Regions from separate parts of the Shewanella sp. Shew256 genome, predicted to be linked through region 3. Evidence: predicted binding sites of a transcription regulator. Region 3 holds the regulator's gene; each other region holds the start of a gene.
The links. The regulator sigma-54, encoded in region 3, starts transcription at its own class of promoters, with help from an activator protein. The targets are predictions, from matches to a motif close to GTTGGCACGNNNNTNGNNT.

Region 1 (4,436 bases), on a different contig from region 3:
TCAGCCGAATGCGTTTCGATGTGAATGAAAGCCATACCCGCGCCAGCCTATTGCATATCGACGCCTTAGGTGAAATCCCGCAGCACACCCATAAGGGATACGAGCTGACCCTATTATTGGCGGGGGAATTTTCGGACCTCAACGGGCAGTATGTTCCCGGCGATTTCATCATCTTAGATGGCAACACACATCATTCACCTAAGACCCAGTCAGGCTGCCTCTGCTACACAGTTTTAGATGCGCCGTTATATTTTACCAAAGGGCTCAGTAAATTATTGAATCCCATTGGTGAGCTGATTTATTAATCTCGCTGACATTTAAAATAAGCTGGCAGAGTGAATAACCGATAAACACAAATTTACAACAAAATACCAACAAGCCTTTTTCCCGCTGAGTAAAAAATAAACTTGCCAGCGGGAATTTTGCTGTTATACTGCCCGCCGTTTTGAGAAGTATCTTGTCGTTATCCTTTTTATATCGGTTTGTACATTCGCGTAAGCAATGACAAACACGATCCTCACGAAGAAAGCCTACTACAAGTAAGTCCCACAAAAATAATGAGTTAGTGATTTTCTGCATCGACTCAAAAACAGTGAACTATTTAATTAAACCCATGTCATAGTATTGTCACTTTGCTATGGTCAACTGGGCTAATTGAGATATTCCATTGACATAATCGCTGATATGCATTAGTTATCAATAAGGCATCTCTTGATTAATGATCATGGAATGGGTAACCTCAAGACTCATTGGTATCATCTTTCGCAATTATGCTAAGGATATTTTATTGTTACAACTTACTCACCTAAGGGTGAATTGAATTAAAAGGAGTGTGGCCTATGTCATACAAAATTAACGGACATGAAATTACAGTGAACTTCCCTGTAGACTCTATTTCAGTTAACAAAACATCCATTGCTTTTACCGATAGACAAGGTAAAAACAAGCAGACTTTTTCAAAGCGTACCGAAGCCTTAAACTTTATGAAATGGCTATTGTCGGCAAATAAATAAGTCTCATGGTGTACTCCTGAGAGTACCCAAGACGGTGTTTAGGTTTATTCGGTTCCCATTTTCCTCGCCATACCGAAGCCTAAATGACCTAAATAGATAGCCCAATATCACGATTTGCTATCCCCTTACGTCGAATGACGAACTCGTTTGGTTCAGGCGGTATCTAGCTCACACAGATACGTGCCGAACCAAATGTGTATTCCGCGAACCTAGATCAAATTAATCTGTATTTGTCACTGCTAATATAATCACTCACTCAGTTTGTGAATGTATTTTCTATGTCAAAACCCGATACTAAAACGGCTATGCTGACCTTAATAACCCAGATTAAACAGGTTATTCCGCTCAACTTAGATGAAGCACAAATGTGCCAAGGTGAGTGTTTAGGCTGTTCTAAAAAAATGCTGGAAATGTTGGATGCTGAAATAAGCTATTGGCAATATTCAACCGATACGCCGGGATTGAAAGATCTTAAACATCTGGAAAAGATAGCCACACGCACCCACAAAATATTAAAGCGCAATAAGTTAGTTGGCTAAACGCTATCCTGCATCGCCCTCACCATATTTTCGTCTGTATCTTGGCAACATGGTTTGATTCCCTAATAGCCCACCCTGATGAATATAGAGAATGGAGGCATGTTGCTCGCGCCGTAAATAATCCTCTAACACCATAAAGCCTAAGGGATCGTAGAGTAATTCAAATTGCACACCGCTGGCACAGAGTCGTTGCCACATGGCATAAAACTCAGGATAGAGTTTCCCAAAATGGTATTTCTTCCCCACATTCAAAATCTGTGGATGTTCAGCAGAGTTGGGATTTAACTCATAAAACTGCTGCGTTAAATATTCATCGCCGCCGACAACGGCGCAGGTAAGCACTCGAATATTCAATTGCTGACGCACAAAATACTGATTTAAAAAAAGCGCCGTCGTACCTGTACCTGCGGGTAAAAACACCTTGAGATCGGAAATATGCTGAGACTCGGCCCAAGCAGCTATTTCGGCGGCTAACTGACTGACACCATATTGCGCATACTGGCAGCGCCCGCCCTCGGGAATAAACAAAGCCTTAGGCTCAGCTGGCATGACTTGCTGCTCAATATAATCTTGGCAAGTCCTATTAGGCTCACGATGAAGAGAAGGATTGGCTGCAATCAGGCTTGATAAATTAATGACACGCGTACCATTAGCAATAGCGGCGGCATAGTTACCAGTCGGCAACGTGCGGACATGGCTAGCAATATGATCCACATAAAAATCGCACTGCCAGCCCTTTAGCTTGGCGAGCGCCGACAGAGAATACAACGAGTTAGCCTGCGCGGAGCCATGACCAATCAGCTTAGTCACACCAGTAAACTCATGATCTAGAAAATAGGCAAACTTACGCGCTTTATTGCCACTAAACGCAGGATGCAATAAATCGTCTCGCTTGAGAAATATCTCGCGCCCGGCAAAGGAAAAAGACTCTACTGGACTCTTAGAGAGCAAGCTTTGACTCAACTGGCTATTGGCTAACATGAATACACTCGAAGGAAACAAGGCCGTTAGTGTACCGCGAGCTTGTCTACATCGTCCGTAATTATTAAGCATTTTCGCGAAAATCTAGCATTTTTTACAACGTCACACAGTCATCAACATAAACATCTTATTGATAAATAATGAAAAATATTTTGGCACAATTCTCGCTTATACCATTTAAGTATCAATTAATGATCCTGTGTGTTGGCCAACATCATTCCAACACTGATTTAAAATGAGTTAAGGAGTATTCAATGTCGCTTTTACGGTTAATTTTCAATATCGCTTGGTTTGTCCTTGGTGGATTTGTGATGGGACTCGCCTGGTGGCTCGCGGGGATTTTGTGTTTTATCAGTATTATTGGTATTCCCTTCGGCCGAGCCTGCTTTGTGATTGGCGAATTGACCTTCTGGCCCTTTGGGCAGGAACAAATGAATCGTCGCCATTTAACCGGACGTGAAGATTTAGGCACTGGCGCCTTTGGCATGGTAGGCAATATTATTTGGTTCTTGCTGTTTGGGATTTGGTTGGCCATAGGTCATTTAGCCCATGCCCTTGCCTGCTTTGTGACGATTATTGGTATCCCCTTTGGGATCCAACATATCAAGCTGGCGCTATTAAGCCTGACGCCGATCGGGCAAACCATAGTAGCGAAAGCGTAATAACCACAGTAGCGAAGGCGTAGTAATCATAGTCGCTAAAGCGTAAGGCAAATCACTCAGCACTACTCTACGTCAGTAGGTAGTGCTGATAAATAGTTTGGCAGTGACTGCACTAACCTTGCCTCATGAAAGGCGGTTTCCTCATCGAGCAAGTCGCCACAATCTACAAACCGCTCACTCACTTCCCCTTGTTCTAGGCTTATGATTTCGAATAGATAATGCGCCAGTTTAGCTGGCGCATCTATGGTGATGTCATGACCACAATAGGCCAAGACAACCAAGTCGACCTTAAACTGTTGTGCCAATGCCCTACTGGTTTGAATATTCACTAAGGCATCACGATCACCCGATAAAATACTGACGGGCACAGGCAAAGAGGCAGGACAACAATAGCGAAACGCCGCCCACAATTGACGACACGCATTGTTAAAATATGGCGTCGACTCGTGGCGATATCGGCTCCAACGCTCAATCAAGGCAATATCGCGCCGATGGCGATAGCTGGTTAAGCGGACAATTGTCGATTCGATGGGATGAAGTTGACTTCCACGGCAACGTTTGAGCCAAGCACTCAAGGCATTCAATCCATTAAATCGTTGATACCAAGGCGATAAGTTAGCCGCGCTGCTATTCAATACAAATACGTGCTTTATCTGCTCCGGACGCTGCTTAGCCATTTCCATGGCGAGCATGCCGCCCATCGATAAGCCCAGCAGATAAAAGGCTTGTCCCGCTAGTTGCTCATCCAATTGTAGCCATACCGAGCTGGCATATTCAGCGATAATTAAAGGGCTGGTCTGGTGAGTGAGGAGCCCATTGCCGGGCAAATCAGGGGTAAAAACTCTGCAGCCCCGTTGCCTTAACCTTTGATCGAAGCCATTCCAATGGCGTTGATCCCGCATTAAGCCCCTGAGTAATACCCAAGTTGTCATTAAAAACGCTCCCGATACCAAAACTGCTGCGCATTCTGCGTAAGTTGTGTGAGATGTTCTGGCGTCAGTCCTTCTAATTCCCGTGCGTACGCCGCCTCCATCAAGAACTGCATCAGTACTGTGTGCCGACGCAAAATCCTGTGGTGCCTGTGTGTTTTTTGCGGATTAAAAAATCCCGCAAAATTAAATATTTGCCTTGGATTTTTCTTAATCCATGCCCAAGAGCCCATCTTTAACGTTAAGGGTAAGAATGGAATGTTTGCTTGAGGATCTTGGGCATGATGCTGGCGGTACAAGTAATCCCAAATA
Region 2 (4,436 bases), on a different contig from region 3:
CAATCACCCATCAAACTGTACAAGGGATATTGGAATGTCGCGGGGCGATTATGCTCAAACACAAAGTGTCCCACCCAAGCAAAACCATATCCCACTAGGGGGATAAACAGTAAAAGCCAACCATTTGCGAAAACCAGCGCAGCGACGAATAACAGGAGTACCAAAAAACTGCCAATAAAGTGCAATCGCCTACAGGTTAAATCTTGGTGCTGTGAGAGGTAAAAAGGGTAAAACTCAGTGAAGGAGCGGTAAGGTTCATTCATCTTGTTGGCCCGTGTAAAAAAGTAATTGTCCGGCCACATTGCCTATGCTCAATTCTCCGAGGGAGACAAAATCATGTTGCATAAATAACTGGCTATGGGCTTCTTGAGTAGTAAAGACTCCAATCCCCTCAAGCTCGGGCTGCTCATCGCACCAACTTACTACGGCTTGCACGAGTTGATGACCTAACCCCTTGCCCTGCTCATTAGGCGCAAGGGCGATAAATTGTAGAATCCCGCAGTGCTCGCTCGGTAGCAGCTCGACGATGCTCGATTCTTTCTTCATCATCGCCTGAGTCGATTGCCAGCCCGTACCAAGCAACATCTTGAGTCGCCAGTGCCAATAGCGGCCCTCCCCGAGGGGCACTTCCTGAGTGACCACACAGGCAACACCGACTAAGCGTGTTTGGTCAAACAGCCCGATTAAGGCTTGCTTCTCCTGCCAGAGCGCATTCAACTCTTCACGGATTGCGGCACGTAATTTTTGTTCGTAGGCGAATTTGTCTGAAGTGGATAAAGCATCCACAAAGAAAGGGTCGTCATGATAGGCGTTGTAGAGAATCGAAGCGGCGAGGCGTAAATCTTCGGCGGTGAGATAAACTGCACGGCACTCATCCAAGGTATTATTGTCCATTATTAGAATTCCTTGATTTAGATCACACTCTTAGGAGTAATTATCACTGTATCAAGGAAACTAAAAAGTGCAAATTTTAATCATAGATTGCATTTTTCAGTGAGTTGCATACCCTAAATAAAGGCACACAGAGAGGATGCGAGCATGGATACAACGCCGGTCGATTTGAGTCATCTATTTGAACAGTTGGGATTAGCCAATCAAGCTCAAGCCATAGGGCAGTTTATTGCGACCCATCAACTTCCCCCTGAGACACACTTAACCGAAGCGCCATTTTGGACGCAGGCGCAAAAGAGTTTTCTGACCGAGGCATTAGAGGCCGATGCCCAGTGGACCGAACTTATCGAGCAGCTCGATGTGCAATTAAGAAAGCCCTAATGGCTTAGGGCTGACACTGAATCACTTCATGGCGAGTTGCGTTGAGTTGTTAAATTTTGCTGTAGGCGGTGTCGCCCCAACCAACTAACACACTGTTACTTAAGACGATTGGCGTGCATTCATCCTTAGTGGTTTTACCGTCACTGTGGGTATGCTGGGTGCGATAAAAGAGGACCAACACTTCTTTATCGGCTTGGCCGTCTTTCTGCTGCAGATAAGATTCGCTAAAGTCCGAGGCGCCCATCAGGGTCATCACTTGGTCTTTGCTCATACCAAGGCTGAGCTTAGTCAGATTATTGCGGTTTTTGTCCTGTGTTTTTTCCCAAGATTCGTTGCTATCCCACTTAGATTCACTGTCACCGACATTGACCACACAACCGCTAAGACCTAAGCTTGCTAACCCTAAAAACGTGACCGCGATGAGTTTGCGATTAATATTTGCGTTCATATTATGACTTCCTGTGTACTTGTTATAAAAATGCTTAAAAAGCAAAATCAATGCCAAATGGCAATACATTGATTTATAAGAACTAAAATAACCACATCACAGTAAGTTAGTGAAAAACACGATATAGATTAAGGAATTTCACTTATTATGAGTCCGATTGACCAAGTGTTAGCAGCAGCGTGCGCACTCGAAGCCAGCGGTAAAACCCCAAGCCTTGCCTTGATAAAAAGCCGCGTCGGTAACAAAATCCCCATGCCGCTGTTAATCCAAGGGTTACAGCAGTTTAAATCGATACCTAAAGCCGAGCGTGAGCGTTTAGCGGCCCAATCACAGCCCGTGGTTGAAGAGACTCATACCGCCGAAGCTTCGCCACTCACAGTCACCACACTGGCGCAACAGTTAGCCCAGTTACAACAGAGCATTGAGCAAGCTCTCGCGTTAAAAAACAACGAGATCATGCAACTCAAAAATGAACTTATCGAGCTGAAACAACGTGTCACTCAACTCGAATCCCAAGGAAAATCCGCTTAATGTTTGTCACCGAATTGCGCTTTGAATGCTTTGCCGATACCACCATCAGTGCGGCAGAACGTGCCATCAATCAATTACTCGAAGCTTACCGCGCTAATGGCCAAATCCTCGGCCGCGAATTTGCCGTGGCCTTTAATGAGGGCGAATTTCGAGTACGCCTCCTCATGCCTGAAAAAAACAGTTTGAATCATCGTTATCACAGCCCTTGGGTGAAAAAAGCACTGGCGGAATTAACCGAGGCTAAGCTACTGGCGCCACGCGAAAAATTCATCGGTCAGGATATTAATTCTGAGGTGAGTAATACTGAGCCACCCAGCTGGCAACTGCTCTACACTAGCTATGTGCATATGTGCTCGCCCCTGCGAAGTGGCGATAACCTATTGCCCATCCCGCTGTACCAAATCCCCGCCACTTTTAATGGCGATCATAAACGGGTTATCCGCTGGCAAACCGAGTGGCAAGCCTGTGATGAGTTACAAATGGCGGCCGCCACTAAGGCAGAATTTGCTGCGCTAGAAGAATTATCCAGCCCAAACAGTGATTTATTTAGGAGAGGTTGGGACTTACGCGGCCGAATCGAATACCTGACCAAAATCCCCACTTACTATTATTTGTATCGCGTCGGGGGACAGGATCTGCAATCCGAGTTAGCTCGCCCCTGCCCACGCTGTGGCAGTCAAGACTGGAAACTCGACGAGCCGCTATTAGATATGTTCCACTTTCGCTGCGAACCTTGCCGCATAGTGTCTAACTTGTCTTGGGACCATCAATAACGCCCAGTGCTGAAGCGCAAACTCGGCAGGCAAAATAGCCGAGTTTGCAAGAGGCTTTTTCAAGAGACCTTTGCAACATTTCCCCGCGCTTAACGCTTACCTATCAGGTTGTGCCACATACGTTTAAAGCTGGCAAAAATCCCCGGATGTTCGAGCGCCGGCATAGGCAATTCTTCATGTTTCACAGGTGGCGCGATACGTGGCGATAAAGCCTCAATAAATTCAGCTACACTCGGCGCCAATTGGGTGGAAGGTAGCTCGCCAGGGATTTCAACCCACACACTACCATCAGCATTATCAACGGTTAGCATCTTATCGCCCTCATCGAGCAAACCAATAAACCAAGTTGCCGGTTGCTTGAGCTTTTGCTTCATCATTAAATGGCCGATGATGTTTTGTTGTAGGGCATCAAAATCTGCCTCATTCCATACCTGCAGCAATTCGCCCGTGCCCCACGGTGAATCAAACAACACGGGCGCCGCAAAATATTCACCATAAAAGTGATTGATATCCGGCCACAATGTTAGCTCAAGCGCATGTTCAACATTCGCAAAACTGCCGAGCTGTTCACGCTTAACGGGAAGCCAAGACACCGCCTCATCGGATGATTCATCAAACTCACCTTGAATACACAAAGATGGCTCGCCCTGCGGGTAATATCGCGGTAATTCGCCTAAAGTTGATAGGTAAGACTGATGATAGTTTTGCAAAAATTTATCGAGAGCAGGCAGACAAGACACTTAAGCACAATCCAATTTCGGGTATAATGTGCGCCTATTTTGACATGGAAACAGTATTGATGACACACAATCACGATCCCTATAGTGATGCAAAAGAGCTTGCCGGCCTAACCTTAGGTAAAGCCACGGATTACCAAGCCGAGTATGATGCGTCGCTGCTGCAAGGGGTTCCTCGCTCACTTAACCGTAACGCTATCAATCTCAAGGCGGAAAGTTTGCCTTTCCACGGAGCAGATATCTGGACGGCCTATGAGTTGTCATGGCTAAACGCCAAGGGCAAACCTATGGTGGCTATTGCCGACATTCAGCTAAGCCATGAAAGCCAAAATCTGATCGAGTCAAAATCCTTCAAACTGTATTTAAACAGTTTTAACCAAACCAAGTTCGACAATATCGAAGCCGTGCAAAAAACCTTAGTGCAGGATCTGAGTGAATGTGCCCAAGGCCAAGTTACAGTGAAGATTATTGAGCCTAAGAGTTTTGGTATTCAACGCGTCGTCGAGCTGCCAGGCACTTGCATTGACGATCTGGATATCGAAGTCAGCGACTATGACTTTAACCCGGATTATCTTGAAAACAGTACAGATGACAAACAGATTGTTGCCGAAACACTCAATTCTAATCTGTTGAAATCAAACTGCTTAATCACCTCTCAGCCGGACTGGGGAAGTG
Region 3 (4,436 bases):
ATGCCCGTCTCGAGCATGAGTAAACCCAATACACTGGCGGCAGAGGCCTGTTTTTCACCTTGGATCAGCGTAATGCTGGCATCAAACTCAGAAGCAAGCACTACGAGCTTTGTGGCGGCGCGGGCATGTAAGCCGAGTTTATTGCAGATGGTGACTTGGCGCTCAAGTTTTGGCATGGCTCAACTCTCGATGGCGCGCATTGACTTTATGTTTGCCATTACTAAAACGTTTAGCTAGTTGCTCAGCTACATAGACTGAGCGGTGTTGGCCACCTGTGCAACCAATCGCAATCGTGAGATAGCTACGATTATTGCGCTCTAAATGGGGCAACCAGGTTTCGAGCAAATTCTCGATTTGCCAGATGAACTTATTCACCAGTGGCTGGCGATTTAAAAACTCCGCTACGGGTTCATCTAAACCGGTGAGAGGTCTAAGCTCCGGTTCCCAATGGGGATTTGGCAAAAAGCGCACATCAAACATAAAGTCAGCTTCGGTCGGCATACCATGCTTAAAACCGAAGGACTCGAAGTTGATCACCAGTTCCTTATCGACACTGCCAAGGAGTATTTGCCGCACTTGGTCGCTGAGTTCATAGATATTCAGATTCGAGGTATCTATATAGTGATCCATCTGCTGTGACAGCGGCTCGAGCAATTTGCCTTCAAGCTTGATGGCTTCTTGCAGTGACACTCGGCTCTTAGATAAGGGATGTAAGCGCCGCGTTTCACTGTAGCGTTTGAGCAACACTTTATCGCTGGAGTTTAAGAAGAAGCTGGTGAGTTCAGTGCCCGTAGGCAGGCTGGCAAGCTGTTTAACCAGCACTTTGTCTTGCTCTGGTAAATTGCGCACGTCAACACTGATAGCAACGAGATCGTTACTGCCTTTGAGCTGTTCAAGCAAACTGCCAATCAAAGGCAAAGGCAAATTATCGACACAATAGTAGCCGAGATCTTCAAGCACTCTAAGTGCGACCGATTTGCCTGAGCCTGAACGCCCTGACACTATGACCAGTTTCATCCAATGATTACCTGATAGAGTTCCGTTTCATCATGCGTCTTGCGCAATTGTTTTAATATTTGCTTGTCACTGAGCTTTTCAGCCATGCAGGACAAAGTGCTTAAGTGCTGTTGACATTGGTCAGCAGGCACCAGCAGCGCAAATAAAATGTCGACAGGTTGTTTATCGATAGCATCAAAGGCTATCGGCTCCTCACATTTCACCAATATGGCTATGGGTTGTGTTATATCGGTTAATCGACCATGTGGAATGGCGATGCCGTTACCTATACCTGTGCTCCCCATCTTTTCGCGCGCCACTAGGCTTTCGAAGATCTCTTGAGATGAGAGGGTGGGGTACTGGGCAGCGGCTAAGTCGCTGATAAGTTCCAGTACCTTTTTCTTACTGCCCGGAGTGGCGCAGGTCGTGCATTCCGGCCGCAGTATGGTACGAAGTTCCATTGCTAGTGTTTTGTTAACTTCTCTTTGTGTTTAATAACCTGACGATCAAGCTTGTCGATCAGGACGTCTATGGCAGCATACATATCTGCATGCTCTGAAGTCGCGAAGACTTCACCACCGGTGAGGTTGATTCTCGCTTCGGCAATTTGTTGCATTTTCTCAACATTGAGCACAACGTGCACATTATTGATCTGTTCGAAATGACGTTCAAGTTTTGAAAACTTTTCCTCAACATAAGCCCGTAACGATTCAGTAATCTCGATATGGTGTCCACTCAGGTTTATTTGCATATAAACGTCCTCCGATTTCCATTTTAGGCTATAAACTTTTACGCTGATTGGAAGGGGGAATAAGCATCGCTTCTCTGTACTTCGCAATGGTTCTGCGCGCAACGTTAATTCCCTGTTCTGCCAGAAGCTGTGCCATCTTGCTGTCGCTTAATGGTTTTTTCTGGTTTTCCGCTGCAACCAGTTTCTTAATGAAGGCTCTGATTGCCGTGGATGAGCACTCACCGCCATCATCAGTCCCGACGTGGCTTGAGAAGAAATATTTTAGTTCAAAAAGTCCCTTTGGGGTATGCATGTATTTTTGCGTCGTCACCCGTGAAATGGTGGACTCATGCATCTCTACCGCCTCGGCGATATCGTTCAGGACCATAGGTTTCATGGCTTCTTCACCGTATTCGAAGAAGCCCTGTTGATATTGCACTATGCAGTTTGCCACCTTGAGCAGTGTTTCGTTACGGCTTTCAAGGCTTTTGATAAACCACTTGGCCTCTTGCAGATGCCCGCGGATAAATTGGCTATCGGCTTGGCTTTTGGTGCTGCGCGCCATGGCTGCATATTGCTGATTAACATTGATTTTTGGCATGCAATCTGGATTTAACTCGACCACCCAGCGACCGTTTTTCTTCGATACCGACACATCGGGGATGACATATTCTTCATCAACAGGGGTGATGAGCAAACCGGGGCGAGGGTTTAAAGTTTGGATCAGCGCTATGCTGTCCCTTAACTCGTCCTCTTTAAGTTTGGTCTTACGCATCAACAACCTAAAGTCGCGGGCAGCGATCAGATCTAAATGATCTTTGATCAGCATACGGGCGTTTTCGAGGTGTGGGGTATCCGGCGAAAAATGGGAGAGTTGGATAAGCAGACATTCGCTTAAATCCCTTGCGGCGACACCAACGGGATCGAAGTGTTGAATACGCTTGAGCACGGCTTCGACTTCATCCAGTTCTATCTCTGGATTGCCCATGGCCTCGAGGATATCTTCAGTACTTTGAGTGAGATAACCTTGATCGTCGATGGCATCAATAATCGCGGTGGCGATGGCTAAATCGGTTTCAGAGAAGGGCGTGAGGTTTTTTTGCCATTCTAAATGTTCGTACAGGCCTTCACTGGTTTCCCCTTGGAAGGGCATGTCATCTTCACGGCTGGCGCCAGAACCTGAGTTTGGCGAGGCGGTAAAGACTTCATCCCAAGTAGTATCCATGGGCAGTTCTTCGGGCAGGGATTCTTTGGTCAGCGACTCGGCAATGTCCACGGTGGAATTGTCTTGTTCCTGTGGCTGGGCCGTCGTTTCGCTAAAGTCGGTATCGGCGATATCTTGCTTACGTTCGGTAGGCGCGTCGAACTGCTCCTCTTCCAGCTCGAGAAGAGGATTAGAGTCTAAGGCTTGCTGGATCTCTTGCTGCAGTTCCAATGACGACAATTGCAACAGACGAATGGCCTGTTGGAGTTGTGGCGTCATGGTTAACTGTTGACCCAGTTTGAGCTGGAGTGACGCTTTCATGTTACCGCTGATCCCTACGTTATTATTTTGAATTTAGGCCGCTTGTTATCATATTGATGGCGCTTATAAGCCAAAATTCAAGGCTAATTGGCTCTGTTTAAGTAACTATAGCCTGAATTGTTCACCTAAGTACACAGCCCTAACTTGCTGATTGTCTAAGATCTCTGCGGGAGTTCCTTCGGCAATCAGGTTTCCGTGACTGACAATGTAGGCATGTTCACAGACGTCTAAGGTCTCGCGTACATTGTGGTCTGTGATCAGTACCCCAAGGCCTCGGCTCTTGAGTTGTTCGATGATTTTCTTGATATCGATAACCGAAATCGGGTCGACACCGGCGAAGGGTTCATCGAGCAGAATAAACTTGGGATTGGCCGCTAAGGCGCGGGCAATTTCGACGCGGCGACGTTCACCGCCCGATAACGACATGCCTTGGCTATCGCGAATATGGGTGATATGGAACTCTTCGAGCAGATGTTCCAGCTCTTCTTCGCGTTGATCGCGATTGAGCTCTTTACGGGTTTGCAGTACTGCCATGATATTGTCGTGCACGGTCAGCTTGCGAAAGATACTGGCTTCCTGTGGCAGGTAACCAATGCCTTTACGGGCGCGCAGGTGCATGGGATCGGCGGTTAAATCATCATCGTCGATAAAGATATGGCCTTTATCGCTTTTGACTAAGCCCACGACCATGTAAAAGGTGGTGGTTTTACCTGCGCCGTTTGGGCCGAGTAAGCCGACGACTTGACCCGTTTTCACCGTCAGGCTGACATCTTTCACAACCTGACGACTCTTATAACTCTTAGCGAGATTCTGTGCTTTTAAGGTGATTTGGGTCATTTAGAGTCCTGTTTTTTCACAGGTTTGTCCGCGGGCTGGTTCTTGATCTCTTCCTGATAGTTATCAGGTTGAATAATGGTAATCACGCGATCATCACCGCTACCCGTACTTTCAGCGATCAATTTTTGCTGAATAATATCGTAACGGATGAGGTTACCCGTCACTTGGCTACCCGCTTGGTCTAGGCTCGCTGAGCCCGTCAAAGTTAGGGTGCGGGTCGCCATTTCGTAGCGAATTTCTTTCGCGCTCGCTGAAGCTGGGCGTCCATCGTCGAGGATCTGGCTATACGTCGCAGGATTACCGGTTGCCACTAAAATCTTGCTGTTTTCCCCTTCGGCAGAAAATGCA
Region 4 (4,436 bases), on a different contig from region 3:
AATCTCAATGCCACCGTTCACTTTTTTATTTGACATAATCACGGCATCGGAGCCGAGCGTGTCCTTCACTTGGGCCAGTGCAGCACGCATGTCTTTGGCAAAAAAACGTTTAATCTTCACTTATGCGTCCTCTACTGGCCGACGGCAGACACTATGCGTATTTGCTTTTCATCGGGGATTTCTTGGTAAGAAATCACTCTGAGATTAGGAATAGTATATTTAACAAAGCGAGACAGTGTCGCACGTAACATACCTGACGTTAGCAAAATAGCCGGCTGACCAACCATTTCTTGCTTTTGAGCGGCATCCGCTAAGGATTGCTGCATACGCTCCGCAAGACCGGGCTCGATATTAGGACCATCGCCACCGGTTGCCTGCATCGACTGATGCAACATCTGTTCCAACTCTGGCGCCAAAGTTATGACAGGTATTTCGAGTTCAGGACCGGAGATCTCTTGAACTATCATGCGCTTCAATGCGATACGCACCGCGGCCGTTAATACTTCAGTATCGTTACTCTTAGTGCCGTATTCTAACAAAGTTTGCACTATGGTACGCAAGTCTCTGACAGAAACTCCTTCATTTAATAGGTTTTGCATCACTTTTACGACATTTCCGAGCGGCATCACATCAGGAATAAAGCCATCCACCAGCTTAGGCGAATGCTTGGCAAGCATATCCATCAGTTGTTGCACTTCTTCGTAGCCTAAGAGTTTCGCCGCGTTATTCGTCAATATTTGGCTGATATGGGTTGCCACCACTGTCGCGGCATCCACCACGGTATAACCTAAGGTTTGTGCATGTTCACGCAGCTCTGGGGCAATCCAAACCGCTTCGAGACCAAAGGCAGGATCACGCGTTTCGATACCATCGAGCTTGCCATAAACTTGACCAGGGTTGATGGCGAGTTCGCAGTCATGGCGAATATCCGCCTCTCCAACCACCACGCCCATTAACGAGATGCGGTAGGCATTGGGTGATAAATCGAGGTTGTCACGAATATGTACCGCAGGCACCAAGAAGCCCAGTTCTTGAGAAAGTTTTTTACGTACTCCTTTGATCCGGCTCAGTAATTCACCACCTTGCCCCTTATCGACCAATGGGATCAAACGATAACCCACTTCCAGACCGATAGTGTCAACGTGGTGCACATCGTCCCAGCTAAGTTCTTTAGGTTCTCTTTCGGCTCTTTCAGTTGGGCCCGTTTTGACTTGCTCAAGGGCTTTGGCACGTTTGGCTTCATTACGTTTAAATATAAAGTAAGCGGCACCACCTGTGATCACGGCAAAGCTTAAAAACGCCATGTGTGGCATGCCTGGCACAATACCCATGACAAAGAGTACGCCAGCCGCAATACTGAGTGACTTGTGACTGTCAAACATCTGACTAATCAACATCTGGCCCATATCGCCAGATTCATTTTGACGGGTCACCATCAACGCCGCAGCAATTGACAACAACAGGCCGGGGATTTGTGCGACGAGACCGTCACCAATGGTTAACAGGGTATAAATTTCAACGGCTTGGGAGAATGTCAAACCGTGCTGCACAATCCCGATAATAAACCCACCGAGAATGTTGATAACCAAGATCATGATACCGGCAATCGCATCGCCCTTTACAAACTTAGACGCACCGTCCATCGCGCCATAGAAGTCGGCTTCGCGGGTCACCTCGGCGCGTCTGGTTCTGGCTTGATCCTGATTAATAATACCTGCGTTCAAGTCGGCATCGATGGCCATTTGCTTACCGGGCATCGCATCTAAGGTAAAGCGAGCACTCACCTCGGCAATACGGCCAGCACCTTTAGTCACAACGGCAAAGTTGATAATAATCAAGATTATAAATACAACTAGACCCACTGCATAGTTACCGCCAATGACCACGGAGCCGAAGGCCTCAATCACCTTACCGGCGGCATCACCACCATTGTGACCTTCGAGTAATACTACACGGGTCGATGCCACGTTAAGTGCGAGTCGCAGCAATGTCGCGACTAATAAAACAGTTGGAAAAGCAGCAAAGTCTAAGGGTCTGTCGGTATAAATCGCGACAAGAAGAACAATCAAAGCCAAGGCAATGTTAAAGGAGAATAAAACGTCGAGTAGAAATGGCGGGATAGGCAATACAATCATAGCCAATGCCGCAAGCACTAGCATTGGCGTACCTATGCCCTTGAAAGAGCTCAGTTTCAACTGTTTTACTTGGCCTAGGGAGGCTTTAACATCCATTCACAGATACCTAAACTTTGACGTATAACAGCCTGGAAGCAAAAAGCGCGCCAACCGCTAACAGTTCAAGTTATGGTTTTATCTCTGTGAACTATCTCTTCGTTAACCTAACACTTAACTAGTGCTTCAGCTCGTCAGGAATGGGTTGATTAGCAGGGATTGGAATAGGTTTACGACCACGACCTTTTTGGTACTGGCGTAACTGGAACACATAAGCCAGTACCTGTGCCACCGCAGTAAATAGGCCCTCAGGGATCTGCTGCTCAAGTTTAGTGGTGTGATAAATGGCCCGCGCAAGCGGTGGTGCAGAGACAATCGCAATGTTATGTGCCCTTGCCACCTCGCGGATTTTAAACGCCACTTCGTCGACGCCTTTAGCGATCACAAAAGGCGCTGCAGAGCGCTTCACATCGTATTTAATGGCCACCGCATAATGCTCAGGGTTCACCACAATCACATCCGCATTGGGCACTTCGGCCATCATGCGCCGCTGCGCTAACTCACGCTGCATTTGCCGTACTCGCCCTTTGACCTCGGGTTTACCTTCGGTATCTTTATACTCGTCTTTGACTTCCTGCTTAGTCATTTTCAGCTGTTTGTTGTGGTTCCAGATCTGAAACGGCACATCGATGACCACTATGACTAAGACGGAGGAGCAAAGCAGAATGAACATCCACACCAATAAATCCAGCGCATGATGGACGTTACCGGGGAGATGATCGGCAGACAGGAGCAGAATATCGTTAAAATAATGACTGAGTAGCAAATAAGCCGCGATTGCTACCACGGAGAACTTAGCAATCCCTTTGGTTAATTCAACCAAGGCCTGCACACCAAACATCCGCTTAAAGCCTGCAATCGGGCTCATCTTACTGGCTTTAGGCATCATGGCTTGGGTGGAGAAATTCATCCCGCCAAGGGATACGTTACCGATAAATGCCACCACCACAATCAGTAACATAATCTTGAGTAACGGCCAGCCAATCTCGCTCCCCACGACGCCCCATACATTAAACATCTGGTTCGTATCGAAAATCGCAGCGCGCTCCATGGTAAATACACGCTCGAATACGTTGGATAAGGCTTTCGCAATTCCAGGTCCGAGCATATATAAGCCAGTCGCCGCCGAGAGTAACACGGTCGCAGTACCTAACTCTTTTGAACGGGCTACCTGCCCTTTTTCTCGCGCCTGTTCGAGGCGCCTCCCGGTGGGTTCCTCGCTGCGTTCGCCGCTACTTTCTTCAGCCATTACGCGTTCCTATCCGGTTAGAATATGCCATTGGCTTGGCACTGAAGCCCTAAAATATCACACAGCAAAAGCTGTGCCGACGCCCAGACTTCTTCGAAATGGGCCATTACGGGAGTCAAGGTCAACCATAAAATCAGCAGTCCACCAATCATAGTGATGGGGAAACCTATCGAGAAAATGTTCAGCTGCGGCGCGGCGCGGGTCATGACCCCAAAGGATAAGTTAACGAGTAGTAAGGCAATAATCGCCGAGAGCGACATAGTCAGTGCCGCGCCAAACATATAGGAGCCCCATTCCGCTAGCGAGCGATAACTTGTTAAGGTTAATCCTTGATTCGAAATCGGTAAGGTCTCAAAACTGGCGACGAGCATGCGGATCATCAACAGGTGTCCATCGACGGCGAGAAAAATCAACGTCGCGAGTAACAAGAAGAAATTACCTATCACTGGTGTTTGTTGACCAGATCCAGGGTCGACCATAGAGGCAAAACCTAAACTGGTTTGCATACCAATGATCTGGCCCGTTAACACAAAGGTTTGCATCACCATTTGGGTCACAAAACCCATGGCGACACCAATAATAATTTGCTGGGCGGTAATAAAAACAGCGCTTAAGGAAAAGAGTTCGGCATCCTTTACGGGCGGCAAAACTGGCGCAATGGTAAGCGTGATGGCAACGGCTAACAGTAAACGTACACGAGTCGGAGTTGTTGTAGCCCCAAACACCACCATGACCATCAACATGCTGGTCACGCGAAACAATGGCCACATGTAAGAGGCGATGGTTTGCATTAAGGTGTCGAGCAGCAGCTCCATGGACTTAACCCACCACTTGGGGAATGCGGTTAACCATTTCGATAAAGAAATCCATCAGGGTTTGCACTAACCAGTGTCCCATGACCATCAAGGCCAGTAAGGTCACTATCAGTCGAGGTAAAAAGCTTAAAGTCTGTTCGT

Region 1: the regulator sigma-54 is predicted to act here: its motif matches at 2,685-2,703, upstream of B5P39_RS11240 (YccF domain-containing protein).
Region 2: the regulator sigma-54 is predicted to act here: its motif matches at 1,760-1,778, upstream of B5P39_RS04640 (DUF3192 domain-containing protein).
Region 4: the regulator sigma-54 is predicted to act here: its motif matches at 2,268-2,286, upstream of flhA (flagellar biosynthesis protein FlhA).

The regions. Positions count from the first base shown of each region.
Region 1 is NZ_NAJR01000005.1:157,198-161,633, reverse strand. Features, by position in the region: gene B5P39_RS11260 (ChrR family anti-sigma-E factor) at 1-305, shown strand, start outside; gene B5P39_RS11255 (hypothetical protein) at 840-1,013, shown strand; gene B5P39_RS11250 (hypothetical protein) at 1,292-1,552, shown strand; gene B5P39_RS11245 (pyridoxal-phosphate dependent enzyme) at 1,556-2,503, opposite strand; gene B5P39_RS11240 (YccF domain-containing protein) at 2,788-3,195, shown strand; gene B5P39_RS11235 (alpha/beta fold hydrolase) at 3,258-4,127, opposite strand; gene B5P39_RS11230 (M14 family metallopeptidase) at 4,127-4,436, opposite strand, start outside.
Region 2 is NZ_NAJR01000002.1:413,242-417,677, reverse strand. Features, by position in the region: gene B5P39_RS04655 (DUF962 domain-containing protein) at 1-263, opposite strand, end outside; gene B5P39_RS04650 (GNAT family N-acetyltransferase) at 256-894, opposite strand; gene B5P39_RS04645 (DUF2789 domain-containing protein) at 1,039-1,272, shown strand; gene B5P39_RS04640 (DUF3192 domain-containing protein) at 1,322-1,720, opposite strand; gene B5P39_RS04635 (hypothetical protein) at 1,868-2,251, shown strand; gene B5P39_RS04630 (Zn-ribbon-containing protein) at 2,251-3,024, shown strand; gene syd (SecY-interacting protein) at 3,114-3,764, opposite strand; gene queF (NADPH-dependent 7-cyano-7-deazaguanine reductase QueF) at 3,824-4,436, shown strand, end outside.
Region 3 is NZ_NAJR01000006.1:47,715-52,150, reverse strand. Features, by position in the region: gene B5P39_RS12555 (HPr family phosphocarrier protein) at 1-176, opposite strand, end outside; gene rapZ (RNase adapter RapZ) at 163-1,017, opposite strand; gene ptsN (PTS IIA-like nitrogen regulatory protein PtsN) at 1,014-1,457, opposite strand; gene hpf (ribosome hibernation promoting factor) at 1,460-1,747, opposite strand; gene B5P39_RS12535 (RNA polymerase factor sigma-54) at 1,776-3,251, opposite strand; gene lptB (LPS export ABC transporter ATP-binding protein) at 3,357-4,088, opposite strand; gene lptA (lipopolysaccharide transport periplasmic protein LptA) at 4,085-4,436, opposite strand, start outside.
Region 4 is NZ_NAJR01000007.1:52,534-56,969, forward strand. Features, by position in the region: gene flhF (flagellar biosynthesis protein FlhF) at 1-120, opposite strand, end outside; gene flhA (flagellar biosynthesis protein FlhA) at 132-2,231, opposite strand; gene flhB (flagellar biosynthesis protein FlhB) at 2,350-3,480, opposite strand; gene fliR (flagellar biosynthetic protein FliR) at 3,498-4,295, opposite strand; gene fliQ (flagellar biosynthesis protein FliQ) at 4,300-4,436, opposite strand, start outside.